Regions from separate parts of the Clostridium sp. BNL1100 genome, predicted to be linked through region 2. Evidence: predicted binding sites of a transcription regulator. Region 2 holds the regulator's gene; each other region holds the start of a gene.
What was found. The regulator Rex, encoded in region 2, represses fermentation and respiration genes when NADH is low (regulators of the CRP and FNR family bind a similar motif). The targets are predictions, from matches to a motif close to ATTGTTAANNNNTTAACAAT.
Positions count from the first base shown of each region.

Region 1: the regulator Rex is predicted to act here: its motif matches at 5,570-5,589, upstream of CLO1100_RS03635 (NAD(P)H-dependent oxidoreductase subunit E).
Region 3: the regulator Rex is predicted to act here: its motif matches at 4,932-4,951, upstream of CLO1100_RS13270 ((2Fe-2S) ferredoxin domain-containing protein).

Region 1 is NC_016791.1:826,432-837,633, forward strand. Features, by position in the region: gene CLO1100_RS03605 (TIGR04066 family peptide maturation system protein) at 1-777, shown strand, start outside; gene CLO1100_RS03610 (peptide maturation system acyl carrier-related protein) at 794-1,090, shown strand; gene CLO1100_RS03615 (response regulator transcription factor) at 1,275-1,895, shown strand; gene CLO1100_RS03620 (HAMP domain-containing sensor histidine kinase) at 1,923-3,263, shown strand; gene CLO1100_RS03625 (MutS family DNA mismatch repair protein) at 3,349-5,214, shown strand; gene CLO1100_RS03630 (hypothetical protein) at 5,260-5,466, opposite strand; gene CLO1100_RS03635 (NAD(P)H-dependent oxidoreductase subunit E) at 5,787-6,257, shown strand; gene CLO1100_RS03640 (NADH-ubiquinone oxidoreductase-F iron-sulfur binding region domain-containing protein) at 6,250-7,539, shown strand; gene CLO1100_RS03645 (NADH-dependent [FeFe] hydrogenase, group A6) at 7,542-9,266, shown strand; gene CLO1100_RS21210 (hypothetical protein) at 9,330-9,458, opposite strand; gene CLO1100_RS03650 (cation-translocating P-type ATPase) at 9,497-11,202, opposite strand, start outside.
Region 2 is NC_016791.1:4,097,043-4,108,244, reverse strand. Features, by position in the region: gene csaB (polysaccharide pyruvyl transferase CsaB) at 1-1,185, opposite strand, end outside; gene CLO1100_RS17530 (redox-sensing transcriptional repressor Rex) at 1,425-2,063, shown strand; gene CLO1100_RS17525 (prephenate dehydrogenase) at 2,114-3,214, opposite strand; gene aroF (3-deoxy-7-phosphoheptulonate synthase) at 3,204-4,229, opposite strand; gene fusA (elongation factor G) at 4,686-6,770, shown strand; gene CLO1100_RS17510 (hypothetical protein) at 6,921-7,799, shown strand; gene CLO1100_RS17505 (phosphatase PAP2 family protein) at 7,871-8,563, shown strand; gene proB (glutamate 5-kinase) at 8,636-9,454, shown strand; gene CLO1100_RS17495 (transglycosylase domain-containing protein) at 9,512-11,202, opposite strand, start outside.
Region 3 is NC_016791.1:3,124,631-3,135,832, forward strand. Features, by position in the region: gene CLO1100_RS13255 (zinc ribbon domain-containing protein) at 181-1,656, opposite strand; gene CLO1100_RS13260 (SpoIIE family protein phosphatase) at 1,672-2,844, opposite strand; gene CLO1100_RS13265 ([Fe-Fe] hydrogenase large subunit C-terminal domain-containing protein) at 2,844-4,568, opposite strand; gene CLO1100_RS13270 ((2Fe-2S) ferredoxin domain-containing protein) at 4,654-4,914, opposite strand; gene CLO1100_RS13275 (hypothetical protein) at 5,045-5,233, opposite strand; gene CLO1100_RS13280 ([FeFe] hydrogenase, group A) at 5,356-7,044, opposite strand; gene CLO1100_RS13285 (NADH-quinone oxidoreductase subunit NuoF) at 7,051-8,922, opposite strand; gene CLO1100_RS13290 (NAD(P)H-dependent oxidoreductase subunit E) at 8,922-9,395, opposite strand; gene CLO1100_RS13295 (aldo/keto reductase) at 9,686-10,783, opposite strand; gene CLO1100_RS13300 (SprT family zinc-dependent metalloprotease) at 10,926-11,202, opposite strand, start outside.

The DNA.
Region 1 (11,202 bases), 1.3 Mb from region 2:
AAAAAGTGTAAGGAGGCAGGAGTTAACTTTAAATATTTTAATTATCCGGAAGAGCATAGGAAATTTCCCGTAATAAATGTTGAAAACGAATTCCTTTACAACATCAATACTCCTGTTGTTTTTGTTCTTGGGATTGGCGAAAGGACAAGCAAGTTTGAGATTCAGCTTTCTCTTAGGGAGAAGTTTTGCAATGAGGGCTACAGGGTAAGTCAGATAGGAACAAGAGGGTATTGTGAATTACTGGGGTTTCATTCTTTCCCTGAATTCATGTTTAACGGTACATTTCCGGAGACAAATAAGATTGTATTCTTTAACCATCTGATTAAAAAAATAGAGGATGAGGAGCATCCGGATGTAATTATTATAGGAATTCCGGGAGGAATCATGCCTTTTAATAATAGACTTACAAACAAATTTGGTATTCTTGCCTACGAAGTTTCCCAGGCTCTACCATCCGATAGTGCCATATTCAGCTGTCATTACGCGGAGTATGATAATAACTACTTTAAAGGTCTGTCAGATTTGGTTAAATATAAGCTTGGCTTTGAGGTAAGCTGCTACAACATTTCAAATGTAATGTTTGATTGGACGAATTCAAAGCAAGAAAATAAAATCATATATACAACTCTCGATTCCACATTCATTGGTGAAAAAATAATAAAGTATGCTGAATCAGATTTACCTGTTTTTAATGCACAGAATACTGATAGCGCTGGGAATATGTCTGAACATATTATTAATAAGCTTGCTGATTATGGTAATGCTCAATGCGTATGAGGGAGGGCACGATAAAATGAATACTGAGGTTATAAAGGAGAAATTATTAAAAATATTTGAGAGCAGGTTTGATATGAACCTGACAGAGCGATGGGAAGATATGCAGGAGGAGCATTTTCTGGGTAGTAAAATGAGGCTGGCTCCCAGAGATTTGCTATATCTGCATTGTGATATTGAAAAGGAATTTGATATAAAGATATCTCAGGAACATATTATTAGCGAAAAATTCAGCAGTCTAAACAATATTGTTTATATGATTAGTAATGAGTTAAAAGAAAAAGAATCCGAAGTAGAAGGAAAAAAGGTATCCTAACAATAAATTGTTAATCGTTATGAGATTATATTCTTTTTGCTGAAAATTAATATCCAATTGATGCATTCAGGAAGCAGTTGTTCTGCTTCTTTTTGTTTTTTAAAAACTGGCTATATTTGGTTAATATATGATATAATGTAAAAAATTGTATTTCAATAATATAAGAAACATAGGAGCATTCATTATGAATAAAATCAGAACGATGCTTGTTGAAGACGATATTGATTGGGTAACCGCAATTGAGGATTATTTGCTGGCAAAGGATGATATTTATCTGGAGGCAACAGCTAATGACAGGGAAAGTGCCATAAAAACTGCGACCATGATTCACCCGGATGTTATAGTAATGGATATTAACCTCAGTGGAAATAAATGCGACGGGATTTATGCAGCGGCTGAAATTATTGCAGAAATAGATACCAAGATTCTTATGCTGACATGTCTCAGTGAAGAGGAAATTGTGCTCAATTCGTTTACAGCGGGGGCAATAAATTTTTTGTCCAAGGAAAATTACACGCATCTGGCAGATGCAATCCGTTCTGCCAAAGTCGGCAATTCTCCTTATGAAGTGCTTTTAAAGGAGTATTCAAGATTAAAAGAAGAAGAACAGCTCAAACCCTTAACAGGTTCTGAAAAAGAGGTATTCCACCTTTTAGAAAACGGTTATTCAAGAAGCAAAATTCAAAACGAATTGTACAAGTCTGAAAATACTATAAAGACTCAGATAAAGAGCATATTGAAAAAGATGGGCGTAAATAGAGTAGGACAGGCAATAAAAAAGGTACATCAAAAGGGTTTCATCTGAGTACAGATATTTCCAAGGAGGGTAAATATGCATATTATAGCCACTATAATCGTCTGGGGCCTTTCAACACTGATATTAGTTGCAGGTTCAAAATACCGGCCTCTCAGATGGATATGCCTGCTTGGATATATTTTAGGTGGAGGGGTTCTGGGAAGATTCTTGAATAATATTAGCAGTAGCAGTTTAGTGGTTACAAGTATCTACAAACTATTATCATCACTTTTCCTGTCGGTATCCTATTGTTTTGTACCATATTTTTTAATAATGTTCAGCAGGAGTTATTCAGGACAGTTTTTGGTCCGGCATCCTGTGGGTAAAATAATATGCGAGATGGCATTGCTTATTCCTCCCACGATAACTATTTTATCGTTCGGATTAATCAATCCTTCATATGAATACCATATCTTTCTTATATTCTGGGTGACTCCATATTTTATTATAGCAAACTATATTTTAATAAAGTCATTTTTTAATGAAAAGGTTCCTGCCATCAAACGTCAAAAACTTTCTACATGTGTTACAGTTTTTGTAGGATCAGTATACGGGTATATTTCCTGCCATCTATTTCCCGTCCTGAGAGTCAAATTAGGTCATGCTGAACGTAATCCTTTTGTTATATTTGCCTTGCTTATCGCATTTGTGATTCTTAGTTCACGTTACGGGATACTGGGTGTCAAGCTGAATTTTGAAAAATACGATCCTTTTAACAGTATCATGATGCTATCCTCGGGAACCTTGATTTTGAGCCATACTTTGAAAAACGAATTAAGTAAAATATCCATGTGTGCGCAGAATATTAAGACAATTCCGAAAAATGATATTAACAGAATAGAAAAGAATGCGGATATAATACTAGACTCAAGTCAGTATGTCCTTGATATGGTAAAAAAGATTAAAGACCACGTTGCCGAGATAAGGCTTGAAAAAAATATGGGAAACATTGCCTCGTTAATTGAGGATTCCCTTGGTATGGTAAAACCTTTTACTGATGTAAAAAATATACGTATCATAAAGAACTATTCCAGGGATACAAGCATATCAATGGACAGAAAAAATGTAAAAGAGGTACTTGTAAATATATTTATGAACTCAGTCGAAGCCTCAAAGCTGGGAGATAGCTTATCAATATGCGTTTATATAGACGGTAGATATTACACAATAGCTGTAACGGATACGGGTGAAGGTATTGAAAATGAGAATTTGCATAAGGTAGTTCAACCATTTTTTACAACTAAAAAAGGGGAGTCCAATTTCGGGCTAGGGTTATCCTTCTGCTATAATGTCATGCAAAAGCATAATGGGCTAATGGAGATTCAAAGTAAGCCGGGAGCCGGAACAACGATATATTTGAAATTTCCTTATCATTAACAATTATGTTATGGAATTTTTAAACAGGGATTGGTATCATATTCAGTAAAGGCTATTTGATAGCCGCAGATTATGGAGGCTGACGATGAGAACACCGGAAGAAAAGTACAAAAAAAGAGTAGATGTTTATAAAAGAAAGCTTGAATTATACACCGCAAGAAGCAGTAATACAGGTAATTACAAGCTGTTAGTATTTTTTGCGGGTTTGATAGGGGTTGCAGTTTTCTTTTTCTTAAAGCTATATATACTAATGGCTGCAATAGCATTGCTTTTTGGGGGATTGTTCGTTTATCTTTCTGCGATTCACAACACATTTATAAAAAATAAAAACTACTTTAATGCAATGTATCAGATAAACCAAATGTGCCTGAAAAGAGTTAAAGGTGAGTGGAATGAGTTCCTTGATGAAGGTGAAGAATTTGTAAATCCTCAGAACAATTACACCTATGATCTTGATATATTTGGGAAAGGCTCCCTTTTCCAGATGCTGAATATGACAGCAACATACTCCGGAAGGCAGAAGCTGGCCGAAATGCTTCAAAACCCACTTGAGAAAAAGGAAGATATATATATAAGGCAGGAAGCCTTACAGGAGTTGGCCAAAAAGCTAATTTTCAGACACAGGCTATTTTCAAACGGCTTAACCCTTAACAAGAACACAATACTGACTGACAATAACGACAGTGATAGAAAAAGAAAGAAAACTCTTCTGGATACTATGAACAAGTTGGATGATGTTTACTCATGGGCAAAGGAAGAAAAAAGCCTGTATACATCGCCTAAATTTAAGCTATTTATATTCGGACTTCCTGTTCTTTCATTCTGCATGCTTATACTTGGTATATTAAAAATTGTGCCGGTTTATGTACCGATAGTGCTTTATCTTTTACAGTTCATTATGATTGGGTTCAGAGCGGAAAACAGAAATAAGAGCTTTGAGTTGGTAGAAAAGTACTCCGACACACTTAAAATATATAAAAGCATATTGAAGAAATTTGAAACCGAGAAGTTTTCAAGTACTTATATAAATAACTTAAAAAACAGATTGAAGGATGATTACGGAAATCCTGCATGGAAACAGATTGAAAAACTATCAAAGATATGGGAGCTTATTGCAAACAGGTACAACCTGATGCATATCTTTGTAAATACTGCCGTGCTATGGGATTTTCACTGCCTGGCAGCTCTTGAAAACTGGAAAAAAAGCGGAGGTAAACATGTTGAAAGGTGGTTTGACACAATCGGAGAGGTTGAAGCCTTATGCAGCCTATCCTTGATGTGCCATGATAATCCTGAATACATAATGCCCCATATATGTGAGGAAAATACCCCTCGGATAGAAGCTTTACATCTAGGACACCCGTTACTGACAAAGGCCAGAGAATGCAATGATATAATAATAAATTCAAAAGAACCAATACTACTTATAACCGGTTCTAATATGTCAGGCAAAAGTACATTTTTAAGGACTGTAGGTATGAGCCTTGTATTGTCGTATCTTGGCCTGCCAATCTGTGCAGAATCTTTTACCTGCCCTGTAATGAAGGTATATGCATGTATGAGAACCAGTGACAATCTAGGACAAAGTGTTTCCTCATTCTATGCCGAATTGCTGAGAGTAAAAATGATTGTTGAAGCAGTAGAAAGGGGAGAAAAGGTATTCTTTCTTCTGGATGAAATTTTTAAGGGAACAAACTCAGCAGACAGACATACCGGTGCTAAAATGCTAATAAACCAGTTAGATAAAAAAGGGGCCTGGGGACTTGTTTCTACCCACGATCTTGAACTTGCAGATATGGAAAATGAGAGTAAAGGTCGTATAAGAAACTACCACTTTAAAGAGTATTACAAAGATAATCAGATATACTTTGATTATAAGCTAAGAAAAGGTGTATCAGATACAAGAAACGCTATTTATCTAATGAAAATGGCCGGAGTTAATATAGAATAGTATAAACCAAGTAACGTAAAAGGACTGCAAAGCTTATGCAGTCCTTTAATACTCTTCTTCCTGAATATCAAAAACAAAATTACAATTGTCACATCTGAAAACCAACAGTGAGCCAAAATTATCACTTTCGGTTTTCTCAACATGAATCAAACCGCCGCAATCACATTTCTTTGGATAGCCTTCCATGCAGGTGCAGCATTTGCAATGGTGTGAATTAGAATTCTTATAGCCCGTTGTTTTAAAGTCAGACATTTCCATCACTCCCGTTATGTTATGTATTAATTTTAATACATAATAGACCATATGTAAAGAATTCTTAGGGTATACAAAAATTATTTTCAATTTGTAATAAAATTCTGTGAAAAAAATATCAAACTTTGATTGACAATACAAATTACAGTAATTACAATATTAATGGATATATTGATAGTGCGTATTAAAGATACGGTAAAAGATTTTAAATTGTATACAATGTACTTATAGGGTTGGTACTTTGTTCCTTATTTGTCATTAGGGCAAGGGGAGAATTAATTTTATATGAGGGGTCGTTATGGCCCGCGGGAGGGCAAAAAATGGAGAAGGTTAAGGAGATATTGAATCGCTACGGCAATTCAAAAGACAATCTTATTCAAGTGATGTTAGAACTGCAAAATATGTCGGGGACAAATTCCCTGCCCCATGAATGGGTTGTATTTGTAGCAGAAGCAATGGATATGCCTGTTAGTAGGGTATATAGTGTAATTACTTTTTATTCTATGTTTGGCACCGAGCCTAGAGGCAGGTATCTGGTTGAAGTCTGTAAAAGCGGACCATGTCATGTTTCCGGTGCAAAAAATGTATTGAAGCTTCTTGAAGAAAAACTTGGCTTAAAACCGGGTGAGACGACTGGGGACGGAGTTTTTACATTGATTCAGTCAAGCTGTTTTGGTGCATGTGACGTAGCTCCTGCTATCAAGATAGGTGAAAAAGTTTATGGTAATCTCACATCTGAGAAGTTGTCAGAGATAGTAGACTCTTACAGGGAGGGCCAACATAATGGATAAGGTACTAAGCGCAAGATTTGGGAAAATCAAACCCGACAGCATTGAAGAATATATTCAGGCCGGTGGATATGAAGGCTTGAAAAAAACAATGTCAATGGAACACCTTGACGCAATAGAAGAAATAAAGAAAGCAAACCTTTTTGGAAGAGGCGGAGCTGCCTATCCTACCGGAATTAAGTGGGAGCAGGCATATGCAATTCAAAGAGGACCTAAATACATGGTCTGTAATGCCGATGAAGGTGAACCCGGTACATTTAAGGATAAACATATATTGTCTGAAGACCCGTTTGAACTAATTGAAGGTATGACCATAGGTGCGTATATAATGGGCGCTAAGGAAGGATATATCTATATCAGAGGCGAATATGCCGCTATTCAGAAAATCGTGAAAAGTGCTATAGAAAATGCAAAAAAAGCAGGATATTTGGGTAAGAATATTTTAGGTAGAGAAGGGTTTGATTTTGAATTAAAGGTTGTTTCAGGTGCAGGTGCATATGTTTGCGGTGAAAATACCGCTTTGGTTGAATCAATCGAAGGTAAGACAGGAAGACCAAGACAAAAGCCGCCTTATATCAAGAACTGCGGTTTGTATCAAATGCCGACAATACTGAACAACGTTGAGACATATTCATGTATTCCATGGATAATAAAGGATGGCGGAGAGAAATTCAGTTCAATGGGAACTGAGTTCAGCGGCGGAACAAAATTAATGTGCTTGTCAGGTAATGTTAACAACAGAGGAGTTTACGAAATACCTTTCGGAACAACTTTGAGAGAACTTATATTCAAACTGGGCGGAGGAATGAAAGATGGACGCAAACTGAAATTTGTTCACCTTGGCGGTTCGTCAGGAAGTTGTTTCCCAGAAAGCATGGTTGACACAAAGATATGCTATTATGATTTGAAAAAAGCAGGTTTTTCATTGGGTTCAGGTGCAGTACTTGTAGTAGATGACACTCATTGTGCAGTAGATTACCTGAAAACAGTTATGGAGTTCTTTGAGGAGGAATCCTGCGGAAAATGTACACCTTGTAGAGAAGGAAATCACAGATTGGTTGAAATTCTCGACAAGATGACAGAAGGAACTGCAACCATGGCTGATTTTAATAAAATGAAGAGTCTTGCACAAACTATGAAGACAACAAGTTTCTGCGGATTGGGACAAAGTGCTCCAATGCCATTGATAACACTGGTTAAATATTTTGAAGAAGAATTTTTGGAGCATATCAACGGAAAATGTAGAGCCGGAGTGTGCAGCATGTCTGGAAAGGCAGGTAAATAATTATGGATATGATTAATTTAAAAATAGACGGATTTGATGTTTCTGTTCCAAAGAACACTACAATTCTTGAAGCTGCAAAACAGCTGAATATAGATATTCCGACTTTATGTTTCATGAAGGGTGTAAACGAGCCCGGTTCATGCAGGGTTTGTGTCGTTGAGGTTGAAGGTTGGAGAGGTCTTCATCCTGCATGTGTAACTAAGGTATCTGAGGGTATCGTTGTAAAAACTGCTACAAGCACAGTACGGGAAGCAAGAAAGAACATACTTGAGCTGATTATGGCAAACCATAACAGAGAATGTCTTTCATGTCCAAGAAACTTGAAGTGTGAGCTTCAGACACTATGCAATGACAACGGAATAGATGCAATTCCTTATGAGGGAAAGGTTGACAAGGGATGTCTTGATACTTCCGGCCCTATCGTAAGAGATCCTAACAAGTGCGTTCTTTGCGGAAGATGTGTAAGTGTCTGTTCAAAGATACAGGACGTAAGCGCTATCGACTTTGCTTTCCGTGGAGCACATATGACAGTTACAACTGCATATGAAGAAGGTCTTGCAAGTCAGGAATGTATAAACTGCGGCCAGTGTATCAAGATATGTCCTGTTGGAGCATTACAGGAGAGAGACGATACTGAAAAGGTATGGAAGGCTCTCGAAAATCCTGAACTTCACGTTGTTGTTCAGACTGCTCCAGCTGTCAGAGTTGCTCTTGGTGAAGAATTCGGATTCGCACCGGGAACAAATGTTGAGGGTAAAATGGTTACAGCACTTAGAAGATTGGGCTTCAACAAGGTATTTGATACCAACTTCAGTGCCGACCTGACAATAATAGAAGAAGGCAACGAGCTTATAGACAGAATTAAAAACGGTGGAAAACTCCCATTGATTACATCCTGTTCACCCGGATGGATTAAATACTGTGAGCATAACTACCATGATTTTATAGAAAATCTTTCATCCTGCAAATCACCGCAACAAATGTTCGGTGCAATTGCTAAATCCTACTATCCTGTTAAGGCTGATGTTGACCCTAAGAGCGTATTTGTTGTATCAGTAATGCCATGTACTGCAAAGAAGTATGAAGCAGACAGGGAAGAAATGAGCGTTGACGGACTAAAGGATATTGATGCGGTTATTACTACAAGAGAACTTGCAAAAATGATAAGACAGGCAGGAATCAAATTTGCAGAACTGGAAAACAGTAAGCAGGATAGTATCCTTGGAACATACTCCGGTGCAGGAACCATATTCGGTAATACCGGAGGAGTTATGGAAGCTGCTCTTCGTACAGTAGCTGACAAGCTTACGGGAAAATCACTTGATTGCATTGAGTACACTGCCGTAAGAGGTTTGGATGGAATCAAGGAAGCTACTGTAAATATCGCAGATATGGAGATAAAGGTAGCTGTTGCAAACGGTACAGGAAATGCATCAAAGCTTCTTGATAAAATAAGAGCAGGTGAAGCAAACTATCACTTCATAGAAGTAATGGGTTGCGAAGGCGGATGTATCAATGGTGGTGGACAGCCAATCATCAAGGATAAATCAACTACAGATGCTGTTAAAACTGCAAGAATCAAGGGCCTTTATGATATAGATGCATCATGTGAAAAGAGAAAGTCACATGAAAACCCTGAGATACAGAAATTATACTCAGAGTACCTTGGAGAAGCGGGCGGACACAAGGCTCACAAGCTGCTTCACACACATTATACAGCAAGATAATTTATTTAAATAGAAAAGACGCTGTTGGTTTATTCCGACAGCGTCTTTTTAAATGCAAAGTATTTATTTAGTTTTAGTCTCCAAAACTGACTTTTTAATGTTCCCTTTGGATATGCGTTTTTGGGTTTCCAAGTTTTGTGTATCAGCAAAATATTCTACACCATCTGATTTTGTACTTTTATTTTTTCCCATATAGCAATAACCTCCCTGACTGATATTGATGTACAGCTTTATTGTTTGGTCATTTTACTATTACTATTCATACCCGTTCTTATAGCTTTATAAATTTGAATGACAACCAGCGGAACTAATGCCAGAAGAACAATTATTCCCAGATTTTGCAACACATCTGGATTGATTGTAAAGAGGCTTTGGAGCAATGGAACCCAAAGTACCAATCCCAGCAATGCAACTCCTATAAGCAAAGCACCCCAGAGAAATTTATTTGAAAAAATTCCGACTTTATATATTGGGTACTTGGAGCGGCAGTTGAAGCCATGAATCATTCGTGATAAGGCCAGAACAGCAAAAGCCATGGTGCTTGCAAGGGTGGCATCACCTTTGCTTAACCCGTAGTAAAACGCTGCAAGAGTACTGGCGGCAATAACCGCACCTTCGAAAAGAACATGGAACAGAAAGCCTTTGTTTAACAGAGGTTCGTTAATATCACGAGGTTTGGAATTCAGCACATCTTTTCTGTAAGGCTCCAACCCAAGGGCTATAGCGGGCATTGAATCTGTAAGGAGGTTTATAAACAATAAATGCATTGCTGTAAAGGGTAGTGGAAGTGCCAGAATGGACGTATACAGAACAGCAAGTATTCCGGCTGTATTTCCTGAAAGCAAGAACTTTATGGAATTTTTAATATTTGTATAAATGCTTCGTCCGTTTGATACTGCCTTAACAATAGTAGCGAAATTGTCGTCTACAAGAATCATGGATGCTGCATCCTTTGCTACCTCAGTACCGACTTTTCCCATCGCTACACCAATGTCTGCCTGTTTCAGGGCAGGAGCATCATTTACTCCGTCTCCGGTCATTGCAACAACGTTTCCCTTGTCCTGCCATGCCTTAACTATTCTTATTTTGTGTTCAGGGGAGACACGGGCATAAACAGAAATATCTTCAACATTATTTCTCAATTCTTCATCTGACATCTTTTCAACTTCAGTACCTTCTACAGCTCTTCCGTTTTCTGCCATTATACCGATTTGTCTGGCTATTGCAGAGGCTGTGATTTTGTGGTCACCCGTTATCATTACAGGTTTAATTCCGGCTTTAATACAGTCAGCAACTGCAAGCTTTGATTCCTCACGGGGAGGATCAATCATTGCAATTAAACCCACAAAAGTAAGATACCTTTCGTCTTCAATAGAAATATTTGTCTGAGAATCAAACTTTTTATATGCAAAGGCAAGGACTCTTAAACCTTCGTTGGAAAAGTCCCTGTTTATCCCTTCTAACATTTCTATATCATTCTGGGATATGGGCCTTTCTCCATTTTCTTCGGCAATATTACTTACTCTGCTGAGGATAATATCGGGAGCACCCTTTGTAAACATCATGTACTGTCCTTCAATGTTATGAAAAGTACTCATAAGCTTTCTGTCTGAATCAAAAGGGACTTCAGAAAGTCTTGGGTATTCCTTGCGAAGGTCTTCTTCTTCATAGCCGTAATTATTTGCAAGCTTAATAAAAGCCAGCTCAGTGGGGTCGCCAACGCCCTTATCTCCTGTTATAGTGGCATCGCTTGCCAAAGCACTCATCTTTACAATAGTTCTTTGAAGAGTATCCTCCATTGAAAGGCCGCTGGATTCCAGAATCTTTGAACCAACGAATACCTTTTCTGCAACCATTTTGTTTTGTGTCAGTGTACCTGTTTTGTCGGAGCAAATTACAGAAACGCTTCCAAGGCTTTCTACAGAGTGAAGTTTTC
Region 2 (11,202 bases):
ATCCCCAATATTGCCAAAACCATAGTAACCTGACACGATTACGTCATATTTTTTTCCCTTGGACTTATTTAAAACGTCATTTTGTATCTCTGTATAGATTTCAAGCTGAGTTTTGCACATGGCATCCAGAGAGAAGTTCTTATATGCCTTTTCATAAATCCTTTTTCCGAATTCTATTCGTCTTTCATGGTCTAATGACAGCTCCAGAAGATATTCGGCAAGAGTATTATAATCAAGTGGTTCAAAAAGGTAACCATTCACTGAGGAATCTATAAGGTCAGGAATTCCTCCAACCCTGCTGCTTACAGTAGCCTTGGAAAAGCGAGCGCCCTCTAAAATAGAATATGGAAAACCCTCACTTATAGAGGTTAATACACTTATGTCAATGATACTCATTAATTCGTAGGGGTCATTGAGCCAACCGAGAAAAAATACATTGTTTTCCAGACCCAGTTGATGACATCGGGTGGTAAGAGACTTATAATCTTCTCCGTCTCCCCCTATAAGGAATTTTACGTTAGGATTCTTCTCAACAACCAGCTTTGCTGCCTCCAAAAGAGTACTTATGCCCTTAACAGGGGTCAATCTAGCAGCTATTCCTACAAGTATATCGTTTTTATTTAATTGAATTCCGAATTTTAAAGCAAATTCTTCCCTTGAATAGTCATTGAGCTTTTTATCAAAATCTATTCCGTTAAGAATTGTATATATTGAATTTGTGTCAAATCCTCTGTCTATAAGCATTTTTCTGAAAGCAGAGGTAACTACAATATAATAATCCAGACTGTGAAGTACCCATGAATTGAATAACCCTATAGAAAGCCTTTTAGGCAGACTTTGGAGATAATCAAGTTTATAGTCGCTGTGCATTGTTGTTATTACCGGTATATGGCAGGCTTTTTTAATAGCGTAGGCAAAAATATTTGCCTTGGCACCATGTGAATGAATAATATCAAAGTTATTCTTTTTTACAAACTGTATTGCGTTACGTATATCTGTAATTATATTTGAGGACTTTATAACTTTTACGTTTATTCCCATTGCACGGGCTTCATCTGCAAAGGCTCCAGGTCTTAGACTAAGAAGAGTAACATCTATATGGGAAGTAAGTTCCTTTACAAGTGACAGGACATGTACTTTAGCGCCTCCAACATCCCCTCCGCCAATTAAGTGCAAAACCTTCATTAAAATTTCTCCTTTAAAAATCTTTTGTAAATGACACAAGTACTATTTTATCACAATTAACAGTATGACACTAACCTATTTTCTATAATCAACAAGTATATAAATAAGTATAAAGCCTGAATAATATGGTAAAATAACTAAGGAGAAATGTAGCAACAGAGGGTAGAGCCTTGATATTGACAATAAAATAACAAAGATGATATAATACGAACACTAATAATTATGAGGTGAAGATTTTAATGGCTTCAAAGAAAATTTCCATGGCTGTAATAAAAAGACTTCCCCGTTATCATAGATACTTGAATTATTTACTTGAACTTGGTATTAAGAGAGTGTCTTCTAAAGAGCTAAGTAGCCGTATGGGAATAACTGCTTCCCAGATAAGACAGGACTTAAATTGCTTTGGCGGTTTCGGACAGCAGGGATATGGATACAATGTAGAGTCTTTATATAATGAGATAGGTAATATACTGGGTATTAACAAGACATTTTATTGTATTATAATTGGTGCCGGAAATATGGGACAGGCATTATCCAATTATGAAAACTTTATAAAAAGAGGATTCAAAGTAATCGGAATTTTCGATGTTAATCCTGAAGTAATAGGGAAAAAACTCAAAAATCTTGAGGTTATGAATCTTGATTTACTTGAGGAGTTTATACTACATAACCCTGTTGATATTGCAATGCTTTGTGTTCCGTACAGGGAGACAGCCACCGTTGCTGACAGAGTTGCTCGGTTGGGGGTAAAGGGATTGTGGAACTTCTCACCTATGGATTTAAAAATTCCATACGATGTAATAGTGGAAAACGTACATCTGAGTGACAGCCTTATGGTGCTTGGATATAAACTCAATGACAAGTTTGAAAGAGAATAATAAGAAAGCCGGCATTTTTAATATGCCGGCTTTTGTGTGTCCTAAAACATCTAATCTTTTCTGAATACCATGTATGAAGAAGCTTTTAGGATTTCAAAAGCTTTATCCGTGTTTGCCTGATCAGATAGGGTGATTTTAAGGCATCCCTGCTCATACTCACGGCTGTTGGATACATTTATATTTTTAATGTTTATTCCGCTATTGCCCAGCAGAGTTGCTATTTTACCAATAATTCCGGGCTCATCTGTAACATCTACAATCAGCTCGAAGTTTTTTGGGAGCAACCCAGTAGCAGTATTGGAAAAACCATCCCTGAAGGCTTTAGCATTATCAAAAAAACTATATATTTCTTTATTTTCACTTGATTTGATATTGTCTATCATATCGTTAACTATAAGTTTAAAATCCTCTAAAAGCTTTACAACAACAGGCCCATTGCTTATAACCACGTCCTCCCACATGGAAGGATTTGAAGATGCAATTCTGGTAATATCCTTGAACCCTCCTGCCGCAAGAAGCTTTACTAGGCCTTGACTATTTTCATTATTTTTAGCAAGAGACACCAATGCGGAAGCTATGATATGAGGTACATGGCTTATGCATCCTGTGACTGTATCGTGCTCTCGGGAGGAAACCACTATAGGTAGGGCTCCTATCATCCTAAGAAATTTTTCCAATGTGCTTATGGCATCTTCACTGGAACTCTTTGTCGGTGTCAGAACATAGTAGGCATTTTCAAACATATGAGCAATTGAATTTATATAGCCTGATTTTTCTGTTCCGGCCATAGGGTGTCCTCCTACAAATAGGGGAGGGTTTGCAAGTCCATCAATGTAATTGAACAATTCTCCCTTGGTACTGGCTACATCCGTCAAAATGCTGCCTTTTTTTATTTTAGAGGATAATTCATTTACATATTCTATGGTTTTGCTGACCGGAGTACAAATGAAAATGATATCAGAATTCCAAATCTCTTCACAGCAATTATTAAAACCCTTGTTTAAAACTCCTTCTTTTTCAGCCACTCTAAGGGACTCAGTACAGTTGTCAACTGCATATATTTTTAAATCCGTAAACTCGTGCCTGAACGCCTTGGCTAATGAACCACCAATAAGTCCGAGGCCAATAATAGATATACTTTTAACATCCATAGTTAAACTCTCTCTCCAGGATTGGTGCAAGCTTACTTATGTCTTTGCAAAGTGAATCAAATTCGGATGGCTTTAACTGCTGTGCTGCATCAGATAAAGCACACATTGGGTTCGGGTGTACTTCAACTATAAGGCCGTCGGCACCTGCTGCTATAGCAGCTCTGGATAGCGGAATTACATATTTTGACTTTCCGGCAGCATGGCTGGGGTCAACGATTACAGGCAGATGACTCATATTTTTAACTACAGGGACAGCACTTAAATCAAGTGTGTTCCTTGTAGCTGTTTCAAAGGTTCTGATACCTCTTTCACAAAGGACAACATTGTAATTGCCTTCACTCATTATATATTCAGCAGCGTTAAGCCATTCGTCAATAGTGGTTGCAGATCCTCTTTTCAGAAGTACCGGCTTCATGGATTTTCCTATTTCTTTCAGAAGCTGGAAGTTTTGTACATTACGCGCCCCCACCTGAAACATATCCACATATGGTATAGACAACTCTACTGCCTTATCGCTGGTTACTTCTGTGATTATTTGCAAGCCAGTTGCATCCTTTGCTTCTTTGAGCAGCTTCAATCCTTCTTCTTCAAGACCCTGAAAAGCATATGGAGAAGTTCTTGGCTTAAAAGCTCCTCCTCTTAGAAACTGGGCACCGGACCTTTTGACTGCCTGTGCTGCTTCTATTATCTGTTCACGGCTTTCTACCGCACATGGACCAGCCATGAGAACCAATTCCTTACCGCCTATTTTCACACCGTTTACATCGACAACACTGGGCTCAGGCTGAAATGTTTTTCCTGCCAGCTTGAAGGATTCTACGATTGGAACAAGTTTTTCAACCCCCGGCATAATTTCAAGAGGAATATCACGGAGGACAGTCTTATCACCGATTATACCGATAATAGTTCTTTCGGTACCTTGTGATACATGTACCCCCAACCCCGAATTTTTCAGGACATTGATGACATCATCAATCTGCATTTGATTTGATTTTGGATTCATTACAATAATCATTAAAATTCAACACCTTTCTACCGTTTTACATTTTTTAAAATCTGAAATACACCATTCTACCATATTACACAAGGGCCCTAAGCCCTTTGTATATAGCCAATCATATATCTTGATTGCTATATTAATCTATATTATATAGCATCATTAAAAAATTATAAACAGCTATAAGCTACAAGATTTAAAAATTTTTATTATATAAAAAAGGTAAATTTGTACTGATATAGAATAGATAATAATAAATATAATTTATATTTGTTATTCTTAAAATTTAATATACAAAATGCATTAGATATTTTTAACCCTTTTATTCTGTTTCACTTTACTTTTTGTATTAGGTTCTATACAAATGAGAACGGGCTATAAAGCCGGTATGTATGACCCGGATAACGGTTTCCACATGGAGACTCGGTTTATTATACAGGTGTGAAATAATTGTAAAAATAAGGGGGAATGATTATGAAGGACTATTCCGTGCAAAAATTACGGAACATATGCCTCTTGGCACATGGTGGGGGAGGAAAAACTACTCTGGCAGAGGCTATGATGTTCAATACCGGTGTATTGGACAGATTTGGGAAAGTTGCTGACGGGACTACAACGTCTGACTATGATCCCGAAGAAATTAAAAGAAAAATATCTATAAGCACTTCTATGGTACCTTGTGAATGGGTGGATCATAAAATCAATGTAATTGACACTCCCGGATATTTTGACTTTGTAGGAGAAGTAATGCAGGGCATCCGTGCGGCAGAGGGTGCGGTAATAGTAGTTTCTGCAAAAAGTGGCGTTTCCGTTGGAACAGAAAAATCATGGGCTTACGCCAAAGAGTATGGTGCAGCCAGAATGTTCTTTATTAATAAAATGGACGAAGAAAACGCCAATTTCAATGCTGCCTGTGATAAAATGCTGGATACTTTCGGCAACAGCGTTATACCATTCCAGCTTCCAATCTATGAGGCTGATAAATATGTTGGTTATGTAGACATAATCAATATGACTGCGAAAAAATTCCAGAAGGATAAAGTAACAGAATCAGATATTCCTTCGGATTTAACAGATAGAATTTCTCAAATAAAAAACTCACTTAATGAATTAATAGCTGAAACGGATGAAGCTCTTATGGAAAAGTTTTTCAGTGGAGAAGAGTTCACGGCTGAGGAACTGCAAAAGGGTATAAAGGCAGGTATAGCTGATGGGACAATAACACCTGTATTTTGTGGGTCTGCGTACCAAAACCTGGGGGTTAAGGAGTTGATGGATGCCATTGTTTCTTTTATGCCATCTCCCGAAGTCGTAAAAGTCAAAGCTCAAAAAGCAGGGAAGGATGAATATATTGAAATAAAGCCTGATGCATCTGCACCTCTTGCTGCACTGGTATTCAAGACTATCGCCGACCCGTTTGTAGGTAAAATCTCCATGTTCAGAGTTTATTCAGGAACTTTAAAGGCAGATTCTTCTGTTTTTAATTCTACAACAGAGAGGTCGGAAAAAATCGGTCAGATATTCATTATGAGAGGTAAAAAGCAGATTCCGACAGATAAGCTTATAGCAGGTGACATAGGTGGAGTTGCAAAACTGGCCGGAACAAATACCAACGACACTCTTTGTGATCAGGCAAACAAAGTCATACTGGATAAGATAGCTTTTCCAGACCCGGCTATTTCAATGGCAGTAGAACCAAAAGCCAAAGGAGACGAGGAAAAAATCAGTTCTGGTTTGCATAAACTGCAAGACGAAGATCCTACATTCAAAGTCTCAATTAATACAGAAACCCATCAAACCCTTATTTCAGGTGTAGGAGAACAACATCTGGATGTTATTGTCAGCAAACTTAAAGCTAAGTTCGGGGTATCAGTAAATCTCGTTAACCCTAAAATACCCTACAGAGAAACAATAAAGAAAAAAGTCAAGGTCGAAGGAAAACATAAGAAACAATCTGGAGGGCATGGTCAGTACGGCCATGTATGGATTGAGTTTGAGCGTGGTGATACAGAGGACCTTGTGTTCCAGGAAAAGATATTCGGAGGTTCTGTACCAAAATCGTATCATCCTGCCGTAGAAAAGGGTTTACGGGAAGCCATCGTACACGGTGTTCTTGCAGGGTATCCGGTTGTAAACCTTAAAGCGACGTTGGTTGACGGTTCATATCATGACGTAGATTCTTCAGAAATGGCCTTTAAAATAGCTGCAAGACTTGCTTATAAAAAAGGCTTGCCCATGGCTTCACCCGTATTACTGGAACCAATTGTACATGTAGAGATTTATGTACCTGAAAAATATATGGGAGATATAATCGGTGACCTGAATAAAAGACGTGGAAGAATTCTTGGTATGAATCCCATGGATAACGGACAGCAGCAGGTTGAAGCCGAGGTTCCTCAGTCTGAAATGTTCAAATATGCTACAGATTTGAGATCCATGACCCATGGCAGGGGTTACTTCAAGCTATGGTTTGAAAGATATGAGGAAGCTCCAGCTATCGTTGCAAACAAAGTCATTGAAGAGGCCAGAAAGCACATGGTTGAGGATGATGATGAGTAGTTAAATTTATGTAACTGAATTTTTGTAGGGCTGATTGTTATGGGGGAGTTCCCATAACATCAGCCCTTTTGCTTTGAAAACTATTGACTCCCACCTGCTTGTAATATAAGGTAATTATGTTGGCTAAAGCCAATTTATAAGGAGGATACTATGTGTAAGAATATTGTTTTAAGTAATGAGAGGCTTTCCGTTGAAATATCATACCCCGGAGAAAAATACAATGGCTCCAGATTTGACTGGTGTGGTTTTATTACTCAGGTTACTTTGGACGGAAAACATACTTTTTGCGTAAAGGAATCTTTGGAAGCAGGAAAGGGTTCAGGAGGCTGCGGACTCTGCGGGGAATTCGGAATACGTGAGCCTGTAGGCTTTGATGAAACTCCCGTGGGAGAATACTTCCCAAAGATTGGCGTCGGTCTTTTGAAGAGGCCTGATATGGAACCTTATGACTTTTTCAGAAAATATGAGGTAAAGCCCGTTGATTTTAATGCCGTTATCAATAAGACTTCCGTTGATTTGTCAGCTGTGATGCCCATACACAATGGTTATGGCTACATATATAAAAAAAGTATAAGTTTGTGCCAAAATAGGTTAAAAATAACCTATCTATTGGAGAACACCGGTGAGAAAAAAATAAGTACTACCGAGTACTGCCACAATTTTATAGGAATAGACAATAATAATATCGGAAGCAGTTATTCATTAAAACTTCCTTGTGATATACATCTGGATAATGTCAGTGGCGAGATTATTGTTAAAGATAATGAAATCTCATGGCCTGACAGCTTCAGTGGGGAATTCTACAGTCAGTTTAAGGATTTTGAATGCGGCGGAAGCAGTACATGGGAGTTATATGACAGCAAGTCAGGAGCTGGTGTTAGGGAAACAAACAATTTTATTCCGCAGAAATTTGCCTTATGGGGAGCAAAACATGTTGCAAGCCCTGAGTCATTTGTTAATATCAATATTGAGCCGGGTGAAAAACAAACATGGTCAAGGGAATACGAGTTTCTTTATATTTCCTGCTAAAAAAGTAAACAATTTTTCAAAATCTGAGTATAATTATTTGTTATATAGAATATTCTGATGGAGAAAAATTTATGACTAATAATTCTTTAAATCGAGACAATCTGCGGGTGTATTTTCGCAGGATTCTGCTGATGTTATTAATACCAATGGCACAGGGCATATATTTTTTACTTAATGTTACTACTAAGAACGCACATGATGTAACTATATTTCTTGATAAATTGATACCATTCAACGAATGGTTTATCATACCATATATATTCTGGTATTTGTATACCTTTGGGATTCTGCTGATTATGGCATACTATGACGAGAAAACCTATTACAAGCTTTTGTTCAGTATATTGATTGGTATGTTCGTTTGTTTTGCAATATACTATATCTACCCGACAACGGTTCCACGCCCGGAGGTAACACCTGATAACCTGCTAAAAAAGGCAGTCCTGATTATCTACGGGAATGACAGGCCGTATAATTGTTTCCCAAGCATCCATATGCTGGATACTATTTTGATAACAATGTTTACATTAAAATATGGTAAAGGGTTGCTTATGAGATTTTCATCAGTAGCAATATGTATAACCATATATATGTCTACGTGGTTCACCAAGCAGCATAGTATTCTTGATGCAATTGCATCTACGGTTCTAGGGATAGCATTGTTTTTGGTCTTTGAAAACCGGTATGTGTACGGTAAGATTGAACACTTTGTAAACTCTTATTTGATCAGAAACAAAAGTGCATCTTATCAGGAAGAAGCATAGTGGAAAATCTCAAGGATTTATTATATAATCTAAAAGGTGTTTCGATTTTTGGTATAAGGGGTATTGATAAAGATGTGTTTCAAAAGACAGAAACTTCAGGATGCACAAAGGATTGTCATTAAAGTAGGTACTTCTACTTTGACATATGAGACCGGGAAAATTAATTTTACTTGTATAGATAAGCTGGCAAGAATTATTTCAGATTTATCAAATCAAGGCAAAGAGGTAGTACTGGTAACTTCAGGAGCTATCGGGGTAGGCGTTGATAAACTCAAATTGCCTGAAAGACCTAAAACCATTAGAGAAAAGCAGGCTGTTGCAGCAGTAGGACAATGTGAACTTATGCATATGTACAGCAAATTCTTTTCAGAATACGGACATATTGTTGCTCAAATCCTATTAACAAGGGACATAATGGGTGACGATAAATGCCGTAAAAATGTTGTTAATACATTTGAAACTCTTTTAGAAAAGGGTATTGTTCCTATAGTAAATGAGAATGACTCTGTTTCTACCGTGGAACTTAAAGTAGGACAAAAGGATACCTTTAGCGAAAACGATACACTGTCTGCTATTGTAGCAAAGATTATAGAGGCTGATTTACTCATAATTTTATCGGATATAGACGGTTTTTACGATTCTGATCCTAGGAAGAATCCCGATTCAAAGATGTTATCCGTTATAGATAAAATTACTCCTGAGATTGAGGAGTGTGCCGAAGGTGCGGGAACCAAACGAGGCACAGGAGGAATGGTAACAAAGCTTAGTGCTGCAAAAATAGCTACAGGTGCAGGGGTAGATGTGGTACTGACAAACGGTAGTCACCCCGAAGCAATTCTTGACATATTAAGCGGAGAACAGGTTGGTACACTGTTTATTGGATCAAAATAGACTTTTAATCAATAAAAAAAGGCTTTTGCATTATACATGCAAAAGCCTTTTTCATATTTATGGAATTATATCATCAATGTTATCCGTGTTATTTGAGTTGTCCGAAGGATTACCTCCGACACTGTTAGTTGGTTTGCTTGGTGATCCGTTATTTCCAGTTTGCGTATTACCGGAACCACCGTTGCCTGTATTCGGGGAAGGAGTTTCCGAGTTATTCGGTGGAGTTACGTTAGAGGTTCCTCCTCCATGCTTGGTACAATATTCCTCCTCTGATAACTGATAAATCCAGTCCTTGATTGTTGCCGACAAGGAGCCTTTTAGTGGGCTTTTCGGTAAATACGGTACAGGTCTCTTTATAAATACTCTTTCCTTTACCAAATTTGGCGGACAGAATGGATTTGCCAACAACGGACGCCCATAAATATCTTTTGAGCTTGTATCCACTTTCGCAAGAATGTGAACATCACATGTATCAGTTGGCTCAGTACCTTTTGCAAAATACTCCGTCCTTATGGCATTGCCACGAGGATCACCACTGCAATTTGGACCAACAAGCTTGCCGGAATAAATACATATACTCTTCTTTACCAATCCCTGAGGTTGCGGGAAGTCTTTTGGCTCAAGCTTTGCATGTGCCCTGTTCATGACCTTGTTCCAAAGGCGCAATGCCTGATAAACTTCTTGACCTTTCAGAGTCTTATTGTAATTGTATCCGTACCAGGTAGCCCCTACGTAGTATGGTGAATATCCCACGAACCATTTGTCGTAGGTATCGTTTGTGGTACCGGTTTTACCTGCGGTAGGAATAACTTTACCTGTAGAATTCTTAACAGTTCCAAGGCCACCGCCTATAGCAGCAGTACCGTTTGTTACAACGTCTCTCATCATGCTTGTCATAAGGAATGCGGTTGTTTCCTTATATGCTATGTTTCTCTTCTGATCTGCTTTCTTATCCAAAATAACGTTACCTTTATCATCGGTTACTTTAGTGTAGGATATTGGTTCCAGATAAACTCCCTTGTTGTCGAAGGGGACATATGCAGCAGCCATAGCCAAAGGGTTAACCCCCTCGTTCAAACCACCGAGGGCCATTGATACATAGCCTTCTTTCGGCCTGTCTATATTAACCTTTTTGAGGTAGTTTATGGAATTCTGAGCTCCCAATAAATTCATCCATACCTGAGCCGCTACAACGTTCTGTGATTTTTGAATAGCTCTCCTGATAGTGAGAAGTCCCTCATATACACCCGTCTCAGCATTCTTAGGATACGGTGTATTAGGATGCTCTTTATCAAGATATACAGGTACGTCATCTATTACAGTAGCAGGTGTTATTATACCAAGGTCTATTGCAGGCCCGTAAACGGCTATAGGCTTGAAACTTGAACCCGGCTGTCTCTTCATATCCGTAGCCCTGTTTAGGGTGAAATTAGCTTTTTTCTCGCCATATGCACCGTACATACCACGGATTTGCCCTGTAGCAGGATCCATAATAAGCATTGCAGCCTGTGCCTGCATATCAGGATTGCTGATTTTTTCATTGGCAGTAAAGTTTTTAGGGTTTGTAAATTCCTCGTTCATTATTTTCTGAATGTTGCTGTCCTGAGTTGTGTAAATCTTCAAACCACCGTTATAGAGCTTTATAGTAGCGTTATTGCTGGATAAATTGTATTTCTTCATCAAGTCGTTTTTAACTTGGGTCAGTACATAGTCCTCAAAATAGCTCTGTATGTTATTATCCTTTTTGT
Region 3 (11,202 bases), 970 kb from region 2:
AGTTTATCAAAGTATGAGTATTTAGTCAATAATTTATCCATAAAGTTACATTTAAAAGAGGCCGTTTGCAAAAATGTACATTTCTGCAAACGGCCTCTTAAACTAGATAGCTGCACTTTTTTATATGTTTTAACATATAAGCTTACTCTGTAAGCAATGTGCGGCAGCAAAAGCACAAGATTAAATAATTTCTATATTTGAAAAATTACTTTTAACTAATTTATCAAGAATACTTTTTATATCTTTAAAATTAAGCTTTGAGTTAATGTAGTTATCCTCTTTTTTATCCAGTAACCTCTTTACCTCTTCCTTCAGCCGGTCATAAGGATTTTCATTTTTGTGAACAAACATATCTAAACCAATAAGTTCATTATTAAGATACATACCTTCCGGCGTCTTTCTAGCCTTTAACTTGAAGGTAGTCTTTTCATACTTTATTAGTTTTACAGCAAGATTTCTGCTGCCAAGTTCATCCATACTATAGCTGGCCCCACAGGTTGTGCAGATAAACATGGTTTCTGAAAACCTGTTTTTTCTGGTGTTGCTTCCGCATACACAACAGGTGTGGAAAATATCAACGGAACTCACTTTTGCAGGAACGGGCAATCCCTTTTGCGGAAGCTTGTATTCCAGTACTCTTACAAGCTCATTGTACATTTTACAACCATATGCAGGTTTATGTACTGTTCCTTCTTCCCTCCAACTAAGTTTGTCACCCTTACCCACCAGATTCTGAAGAATTACCATTGATTTGTTTTTAAAAGCTATATCTGCTATAGTGTTTGCCATCTTACATATAATTTGTTTTCTATCATTTGTATTTCGGCAGTTTTCAAGGCTTCCCTTTTTAATTGAGTTTCCTTTTTCATCTACAATTGTGTAATTAATATCGTTCCTGATACCCCTGCTGACACCCATAAACGTTGTAGTTTTTACTTCCTGCTCCTCGGGAAGGTTTATACTCATGCTCAGAAAGTACTCGTTATTTTTATACAACAGGCGTGCCGTTCTAAGAATTTCAGGCCTGTCAATAGCCTGTTTAAGCATATTTTCCTGCCATTTTCCGAATGAAAGGGGAACTATAATGAAGGTTTCCCTTTTTAAGCATTTGGCAGGCTCGGGATTTTTTGATATATATATAAGTTCTCTTTTATTAGCTGATATTTTACGTCCCTTGGCATTCTTTATATTCATCAGGAACAGTTTAGCAAAATACTTGTTACTGTCAGGGTCATAAAGCAAGCAAAAACTTCTTTTTGTGTCATACCTGCAAAAATAAATAGGTCTTAGCTTTTCCTGCACCTGAGCATTATCCTGTTTGAAATTCGGAAACACCATATCGGGCTTTGTTTGCTTCTGAACAAAATAACTTGCCATCGTCATCCCAAAGTCAAGCTTCAAAGAGTCCTTGAAAGGCTGAACGTCAAACTCGTTCAATTCATTTGATTTTTTACTGTCTATCCATTTTGAAAGAGACAGTGTACTGTAAGTCCCCTTAGGGGATTTATAATTACTTTCAATATCATCTATATTATCAAAAGCAGTTTTTAATAAATAATTAAATGCATTATTATAGTTTTCAAATGCTTTTTGTATAATTTCACGTTTAAGCTTACCGGGTTTATGAAGTTTTAAATGTATTGTCCTTAGACCCAAGAAAGCTCCCCCTCCCTAGCAATACTCTATACTGATATGTTTTCCCGTATGTGTAAGCAATGCGGCCAGTTCTTCCACTAGCTTGAATTTCATTCCCATGTTAAGTGGAAATTCAGGATTCTGATGTGCCGGATTCATTGCCCTTCCAACAAAGAAATATATACTGGTACTCTCCTCAAGGAGCATTTTTGCCAGCCTTGAAGCACCATCCTTTTTATTAAGCTTCAGCATATCTCCCATACCGCTGTCAGGCGAAACGCAGGCTTTAAGCAAATCAAGTGTTTTTCTAAGGGTCAGTACGCCTTCTGTAGTCAGGTTAATACCTTCTATCTCTGCCGTAGGAGGAACCGCAGGATTAAAGTATTCTATAGATGTCTTAATTTCCTTCCCCAAAACTCTGGCAACAATTTGTGACGTAGTACCGCCACAAATAACTTTTTTACCTTCGTTTCCTATAAATCGGGATACAATCTCCTCATCCCGCGCAGAATCCACAGGCGGTCCGATCATCAGATTCAGCTTCACAGGTTTTTTTGCTTTTAGGGTAACAACTGTAGTGTCATCGCCGGGTTCATGGGAATAAAGGTTGTCACAGGCTGACAACAAGAGTTTTGCGAGTGTCTTTGAGGATGCATCCTTTTTATAGGTCTTTTGTATATACTCACTGACATTATCCCACTGCCAGCCCAAATTTAGGGTCTGGCCTATTCCGGCATGGATAACTCCGTCGCTTATCATTACAAACAAGTCATCAGGACTGACTTTGAACCTGGCTTCTTTTATAAGTTTATCATTAACGACCCTGCTTTCTGTCTCCAGGCTCATTATCTTACCTTTTCTCAGCCTTACTACAGAAGGATTATCAAATTCGGCCAAGTATCCTTCACCGTTGTTGAATATCTGTATTATGGAGAAAGTTGAATATGCAACCCCTCGCTCCTTGCAAACAGGGAGGGTTTTTGCAACCGTATTAACAGCCTCTTCTATATCCAGACCATTTGACATAATCGTACCTATGATCTTTGAAGTAAGCGTTGCAAGTATATTTGCCTTCACACCACTTCCCAGACCATCAGCCAAAACCACTACCACTGAATCAGGGCTTCTGATTATTTCAACCTTGTCTCCGCATAATTCTTCCCTATATTTATTTATACTTTCGTAACTTACATCAATATACAGGCTCACTATAATTCACCCATCTCTGACATAATGGATTTTTTAAGCTTGGTTAAAGCCACCTTTGTTTCGGCAGTAGTTTCACCAAGAAGACTGGCAATCTCCTGAGCCACTGTCATTTGTTTTTCCATAATTTTCTGAGCAATATCTATATTCTGAGAACGACTTTCCAGAATTTTCTGCCTCTGGGCCTCCTCTTTTGTAATATCATTTACTATAACTATAACAGTATTATGCTGTTTTACGTTTATGATGGATTGTTTGACCACCATACCGTAACTTTCATAAACATATTTTTCATCATATACATTTTCAGCACCTTCCAATACCTGTTCAAAATCGTCGCAGGGAAGTATTTCAGAAATACTTCTGCCATTCATGTTTTTGGCTCCCAGGTTGAACATCTGCTGGGCTGACTTGTTAAGTTCCTGTATTTTAAGACTCTCGTCCAGTGCAAAAATAGCATATGGTGTATAATTTATAATTATATTTGAAATAGACTCAGCCCTTTCCCTCATATAGGGCAGACACATATGAACCTGTGCTTTTCCGTGAAATACGGCTGTAGCCTTTTCCCTGCAGGAGTGATAACCGCAAGCCCCGCAGTTGAGCTCTTTGTCTTTGCTGAATTTTCCAATACTATTTAATATACCTTGTATTACTGCCTCTGACGGTACTTCCAGCTTCTTTGACCTGTCAACGAATTTCTTTGATAAGTCGACCTTGGTCAAAGCCATTACAGAGTTTGTCAAACCTGTGTCCGTTTGAACCCCTGTTCTTTTTGCATAGTTTAAAAGTCTCTCTCTAGCAGTGAGAAATCCTCCGGGTACATGTTTCATACAGGGGCCTCCCAAACAGCCACCCTTACAACTGCTCATTTCAATCAGGTAATTTTCAATGTCACCTTCTACTATGGATTGAAGAACATCCATGCATCGTTCAACACCGTCTACACTGATAGACCTGTAGTTCTTTTTATATTTTCTGTCAATAGTCTTTAAAATTCCGCCGGGTACGGGATATATTCTCGCTGACGTATCAAAGCTTTTTATACCGTCAACGATTTCATTTGACTCGTACAGGCCTTCTTCTTCAAACCACTTGTCCAAATCATCAAAAGTTACTACCGCATCAATTTGACTACCGTTTTGAAGATCATTAAATTCTTCTTTCTTTGAAATACAAGGTCCTATAAATACTACTCTGATTCTTTGTCCATATGTTTCCCTGAGCATTTTAGCATGGGCTATCATGGGAGAAACTACCGGAGCAAGCTGATCCAACAGCTGAGGATAATATTTTTCTATAAGTAATATTATTGATGAGCAGCAGCTGGTTATGATATTTTTCATTTTCTTCTGCTTCAAAAGACTTTCATACTGCCTTGATACCTGATAAGCACCATTAGCTGTTCCTTCTATGTGTGTAAAACCGAGCTTTTTCAGGGCATAATAAACCCACTTTTCATCATGGTCAAATGCAGAAATAAATGAAGGTGCAAGACTTACATAAACTTTTTCACGCTTCTGTATAAATTTTTTAACTTTTTCAACATCGCTGTTAACGCTTTTTGCATTCTGAGGACATACTGTGAGGCAATTTCCGCAGAGCATGCACTCGTCATGTATGATTTCAGCCTGATCGTTCTTAAATGCAATAGCGTTTACAGGGCAGCTTCGTATACATTTATAACAGTTTTTACAGTTCGCTTCTTTAAATTGAATTATGCTCATAAAGTCGCCTCCATAGCCCTGACGGCTCTTATGCAGTCATTAGTATATTCTGCCTGTCGCCCTATGTAAATTGTAATAATTTACATTATCCCTTCTTGCCTTCAATTGTGTTAATTACTTTCTCTGTAAAGAAACTTTCAGCATTTATTACGCCTACATCTCCATAAAAAGTATCGCCTATTTTAACGCAAACACCTGTTGTGCAATGCCCCATGCAAAAGGATGCCTTTAATTCAACTTTGCTTTCAAGATTATTTTCCTTAATCATTCTTTGAAAGCAGTTGATTATCTGATAAGACCCCTTAAGATGGCAGGAACTACCAACACAAACATATATATCAAGCATATATTCCACCGCCTATGTTTGTTAAACAAATAACAATATAATTGTAAATTATATATTTTTTTATGTCAAATCCATTTAGTTACTAAAAATCTAATTATATATATGAAGGTCTTTAATTTAAGCTTATGGTCTATTTACGTCCTGAAAATGCAGGTACCATACCTAAAAACAGCGGGCTTAATTCACAATAGGATTTATTACAGCTGTTACAGCAATACTCCATATCTGTTTTTGCTTCATCAACCATCATTAACTGCATGCAAATGCTAATATCATTGCCTGCTACATTACACAACATATTGTTTTCGTTATTCATCATGGTATCCTCCCTTTGCCTTATTGGCTTATAATTGTTTTTTTGCTTCTTTAATATATGAGATTGTTAAAACAGATGGGGCCAAAGACTTTTAACCTTTGAACCACATCTGTAAGTTTAATATTTTAATGTTTTCCGTCTCTGTGAAGAATATGTCTGTTGCTGTTTAGAATGCCGTTATACAAAGCATCTATAGTTGGATTGTCATCAGAACGTTTTATCGGCAAGGACTTATCTACCTTGTATATACCCTTTGCTCTTAATTTTCTTACATTTTCATTCTGTGGAATCGGCTGTCCTGCACCGCCTATACACCCTCCCGGGCAAGCCATTACTTCAATAAAGTCGAATTTTTCTTCCCCGCGTTTTATTTTTCTGATTAGTTTTTCAGCATTTTTAAGTCCATGAACTACTCCGATTCTTACTGTTCTGCCGTCAATTTCAGCTGTTGCTTCCTTGACACCTTCCATACCCCTCACTCCTGAATATGAGATGCCTTTGAGTGTTGAAGCGTTTCTTTCCTTGTAGTAATAACGAAGTACTGCTTCGGACACACCTCCGCTTACACCGAATATTACACCTGCACCGCTGGTAAATCCGAAAGGCATATCAATTGCTTCGTCTTCAAGCTCATTAAACACTATACCGTTTTCCTGTATCATAATTGCCAGTTCCTGTGTTGTTATGACCATATCTACCTGTCTTTCACCGTTTATAGTATTTTCAGGTCTTGAAGCTTCATATTTCTTAGCGGTACATGGCATTATGGCGATAACAATGTTTTCTTTTTCGTTGGAAGACTGTTCCTTTTTAAACTGTTCCTTTATAACTGCTCCAAACATCTGCTGTGGAGACAGGCAGGAGGACACATTTTCCATGAGCTCAGGATGCTTTTGCTCCGCGTATTTGAACCAAGCAGGACAACATGAGCTGAACAAAGGTAGCTTTTCCTTTCTCTGAATTCTGTCCATGAGCTCTTCCGCTTCCTCTATAACAGTCAGGTCCGCACCAACAGCTGTATCAAATACCTGATCAAAACCAAGTTTTCTGAGTGCTGCCACAATCTTACCCATTGATATCTCACCGGGTTGAAGTCCAAAATCTTCTCCGATTGCAACACGTACGGCAGGTGCTATCTGAGCTATTACACGCTTGTTTTTGTTCTGAAGTGCCTCATATGCCCTGTCAATATCTTTCTTTATCATTAATGCCCCGGTAGGACAAACAACCCTGCACTGACCGCAGTTAACGCAATCCACTTCCTGCAATGATTTATTGAAGGCAGTTGTTACCTGAAGATTTGATCCTCTATAAGCAAAGTCCAGTACCCCAACGCCTTGAATTTCCTGACATGCTCTTACACAGTCTCCGCAAAGAATACACTTGTTTGGATTTCTGATTATTGATGGCCCAAGGTCATCTATAGGCATTTCTTTCTTTTCCTGTCCAAACCTTACTTTCTTTACTCCAACTTTTAAAGCTATTTCCTGCAGCTTACATCTTCCGCTCTTTTCACAGGTTGTACAATCCCTGTCATGATTGGCAAGAAGAAGCTCCAATATCATTTTTCTGTGCTTTTTGAGCTTATCTGTATTTGTCCATACCTCCATACCATCCTTTGGAGGCGTTGAACATGAGGTTATTGTACTGCCCCACTTATCCTCAACCATACACATTCTGCACGCACCGTAAACACTAAGTTCTGAGTGGTAGCAGAAGGTCGGAAGCTCAATACCTGCTTTTCTGATTACTGCCAGTATATTTTTTTCATCTGTATATTCAACCAGCTGTCCGTCAATTATCATAGTTCCCATTGTTATTTACGCCTCCTTTATTGCTGCAAATGGACATGCTTCCAGACAGGCACCGCACTTGATACATTTTGACTGATTAATTGTATACGGTTCCTTAATTTTTCCTTCGATTGCCTGAACTGGACATATTCTGGCACATTTGCTGCAGCCCTTGCATTTTTCCTTTTCTATTACTATAGAAGCTAAAGCTTTACAGGTATGTGTTTTGCACTTCTTATCTATAACGTGTTCCAAGTATTCATCCTTAAAATATTTCAATGTACTTACGACAGGGCTTGCAGCTGACTTACCTAGTCCGCATAAAGCCGTACTGCTTATGGTATCTGCCAGTTCTTCGAGTAAATCAAGCTCTTCTTTAGTACCTTTTCCGTTTACTATCTTTTCAAGGATTTCAAGCATTCTCTTGGTTCCTTCACGGCATGGCACACATTTTCCGCAGGATTCGTTTTGTGTGAAATTCATGAAGAACCTTGCTACTTCAACCATACAGGTGTCTTCATCCATTACTACTAGTCCGCCTGAACCAATCATTGCTCCTACTTTTTTAAGGGAATCGAAGTCCAACGGCAATTCCAGATGTTCCTCTGTGAGACATCCTCCGGAAGGGCCTCCTATCTGAACTGCCTTAAATTTCTTGTTGTCTTTGATACCGCCACCGATATCAAATATTACTTCCCTCAGGGTTGTTCCCATTGGAACTTCTATCAAACCTGTATTGTTGACGTTTCCGGTTATGGCAAAGGCTTTTGTACCCGGACTGTTTTCAGGCCCGATACCTTTGTACCATTCACTGCCGTTGGTGATAATTAAAGGAACATTGGCGTATGTTTCTACATTGTTAAGTACTGTCGGCTTTTCCCAAAGTCCTTTTTCCACCGTTCTTGGAGGTTTTACCCTTGGCATTCCTCTTTCGCCTTCTATTGATGCGGTTAATGCACTTCCCTCACCGCATACGAAAGCTCCTGCGCCTTTGTTTATGTTTATATCAAACGAAAATCCGGAATTTAGTATGTTCTCACCCAACATTCCGTGCTTTCTTGCATCTTCAATAGCTATCCTTAGTCTTTCAACTGCCAGAGGATATTCTGCTCTAACATATATATATCCGGCAGTACTTTTGGTTGCATACCCGGCAATAGTCATACCTTCGATTACACCGTGAGGATCGCCCTCCATAATACTTCTGTCCATGAAAGCTCCGGGGTCACCTTCGTCGCCGTTACAGACAACATATTTGATTTTGCTGTCCTGCTTTAATACCTGCTGCCACTTCCTTCCGGCAGGATAACCTCCGCCCCCTCTTCCTCTGAGGTTGGAGTCCAGTATGGACTGACATACTTCCTGAGACTCCATTTCAAACAATACTTTGCTCAGGGCCTGATAACCGCCCTTTGCAACATATTCTGCAAAGGATTCGGCATTGATGCTTCCGCAGTTTTTCAGAACCATTCTTGTCTGCTTTTTATAGAAAGGAATGTCCTCCTGTGCCTTATACACCTTGTTATCTGCCGTATACATAAGTCTTTCAACAGCTTCATTGTTTATAAGGGTTTTGTATACGATTTCTTCACAATCTTCTATCTGAACTCTCAAGTACAAGTAATTTTCAGGTTCTATTCTTACCAAAGGCCCCATTTCGCAAAAACCGTGGCAACCGCTCTTTTTAACTCCTATTCCTTCTTTTTCATAATCCAGTTCAAGATCAACCAGAAGGCCTTTTTCATCTATAAGCTCTTTGATTCTGTTGTATATCTCTAATGATCCGCCGGCTACACAACCTGTTCCCGCACACACCAGAACCTTCTTTTTTTGTTTCTCCATTGCCTGTGCCGACCTGTCAGAAAAGGCTTTAAATTCTTGCAAATTATTAATTTTCATTATCCTTCACTCCTCAAAGTCTTTATTAATTCTATTGTTGAATCCGGCGTCATTTTAGCGTGTACCTTATCATTTATTGTAATAACCGGTGCAAGTCCGCAGGCTCCCAAACAGGAAACTGTTTCAACTGTAAACAGCTTATCATCTGTAGTATGTTTGCTTTCAGACAGGCCAAGTTCTTTTCTCATTGCATTTAATATAGGAATTGATTTTCTTACATGACAAGCTGTACCGTCACATACCTTTATAATGTATTTTCCCTTAGGAACCAAAGAAAAGTTTTCGTAAAACGTAGCTACACTGAATATCTTTGAGAGATTAATCTCCAGCTTTTCAGCTACATAATTTAAAACATCCTCGGGCAAATATTTGTATTCGTTCTGGATTTCCTGTAAAACTGCTATCAGGTGCGATTTATTATTGTCATACTTATTCAAAATCCCGTCAACCAGACTGCATTTGCAATCATCCATTTTGTTTTCCCTCCTCAAGTACTTGTAAAGTGCATTCACTTATCAGCTATCATTGTTATTTTTTTGACAATTTAATTCTAGCCAGAGGAATACCTTCTGCCAATGTTTATATAGAAATACAATGTCTGAAACCCAGTTATAGATAAGGTTTTTGGAATTTATTTCAAATAATTTCAAGGATAATTCGTTAAAAGAATACAAAAAATCAGCACATTGCAATGTTTAATTATTGCAATGTGCTGATTTTCTCTGAGTAAGTTCAAAATACCAAGTTTGATGGTAATATTAACTTATTTATTTGTATCCCCAAATGCACCAATTTCTTTCAACCTGCTTATTATCGGCAAGTGCTGTGTACATTTTCCTTCGCATAAACCACATTCTATACAGTTGTTAACATCCTCCTGCTTAATTCCCCAGTGACCTTTCAGGTTATTAAGAACGTCCTCCGTATTACCTAAAATATGATTGTTGTAAGAAAGCATATATTTTGATACGGGGATTTCCTTAGGACAGTACTCGCAATAACGGCAGCCTGTACAAAGCTTATCCATGGAATTAAACAGCCTTCCTTCTATTTCCTTCAACTTGGTTTGTTCAAGTTTAACCAGGTTATCGCCGACCTTACAGTTTTGAACTACCTCGTCAATACTGCCCATTCCGGCTAATACAGTGGTTATTTCATCATGGGAAGCATTAAATCTTAATGCAGCATTAACTACATTTTTATCGTCTTCACTTTTTATAAAATCAAAATAATCAGCCTTTTGAGGAATCAGACCTCCTCCAAGGGGATTCATTGTAGCAATACCGAGTCCCTTTTTATAAGCAGCTTCCAAACCCTTTTGCCTGAACGGGAAGTTAAGTATATTATAACCGACTGTCATTCCTTCGAAGCAGCCTTCATTTACTATTGTTTCAATCTCATCCCCTGTGCAATGGGTTGAGAATACAATATGTTCTATAAGTCCTTCTTCCTTTGCCTTTAACGCAGCCTCATAAGCACCGCCTTTTACCATCCTGCTTTTGTAATCGTCCAGGCTAAGAATACACCATATATGGAAAAAATTAATTTTTTCAAGATTCATCCTCTTTAAAGATGTCTCCAACTGCTCACGTAGTTTTGATCCATCCTTCCGGCTGCTTTTTGTTGAAACATAGAATGGCTTCTTCATGTTCTTAAAAGCATGGGACATAATAAATTCGCTATGGTCGTCGTTATATCCCGGTGCAGTATCAAAATAATTCACACCAAGTTCATTTGCACGTACTACTATCTCTGCACATTTATCGTAATTATAACTATCTCCGGTTTTTGGAAACCTCATACCTCCAAACCCTATTGCAGATATATCCTTACCTGTATTACCGTATTTTTTGTAAATCATCCTATAATACCTCCGGGTTACCAATTATATTCATCATTTTTCATATATTAATCTAAGTAGTATTACGTTAAAATTATACTTTTATAAAACTAAATTTCAATGTACATTCTTATCTTTTTTGCATGTAATTTTATAACTATTTTTAATCAAATGATAAAGTACAACCATTTTCCTTCAACCATTTTTTGTAAACTTTATAATCCGGCATAACAGCTTCAACAAGGCTCCAAAATTTCCCTGAATGGTTCATCTCTTTCATGTGACAGAGTTCATGTATAACTACGTAATCAACTATCGGCAAAGGCGACATAACAAGTTTCCAATTAAGGTTAATATTACCTTTCGAACTACAACTTCCCCACCTTGTTTTTTGCTCTTTGATAGCCACTTTTTTAGGTGATAAACCAGTAAAAGATGAG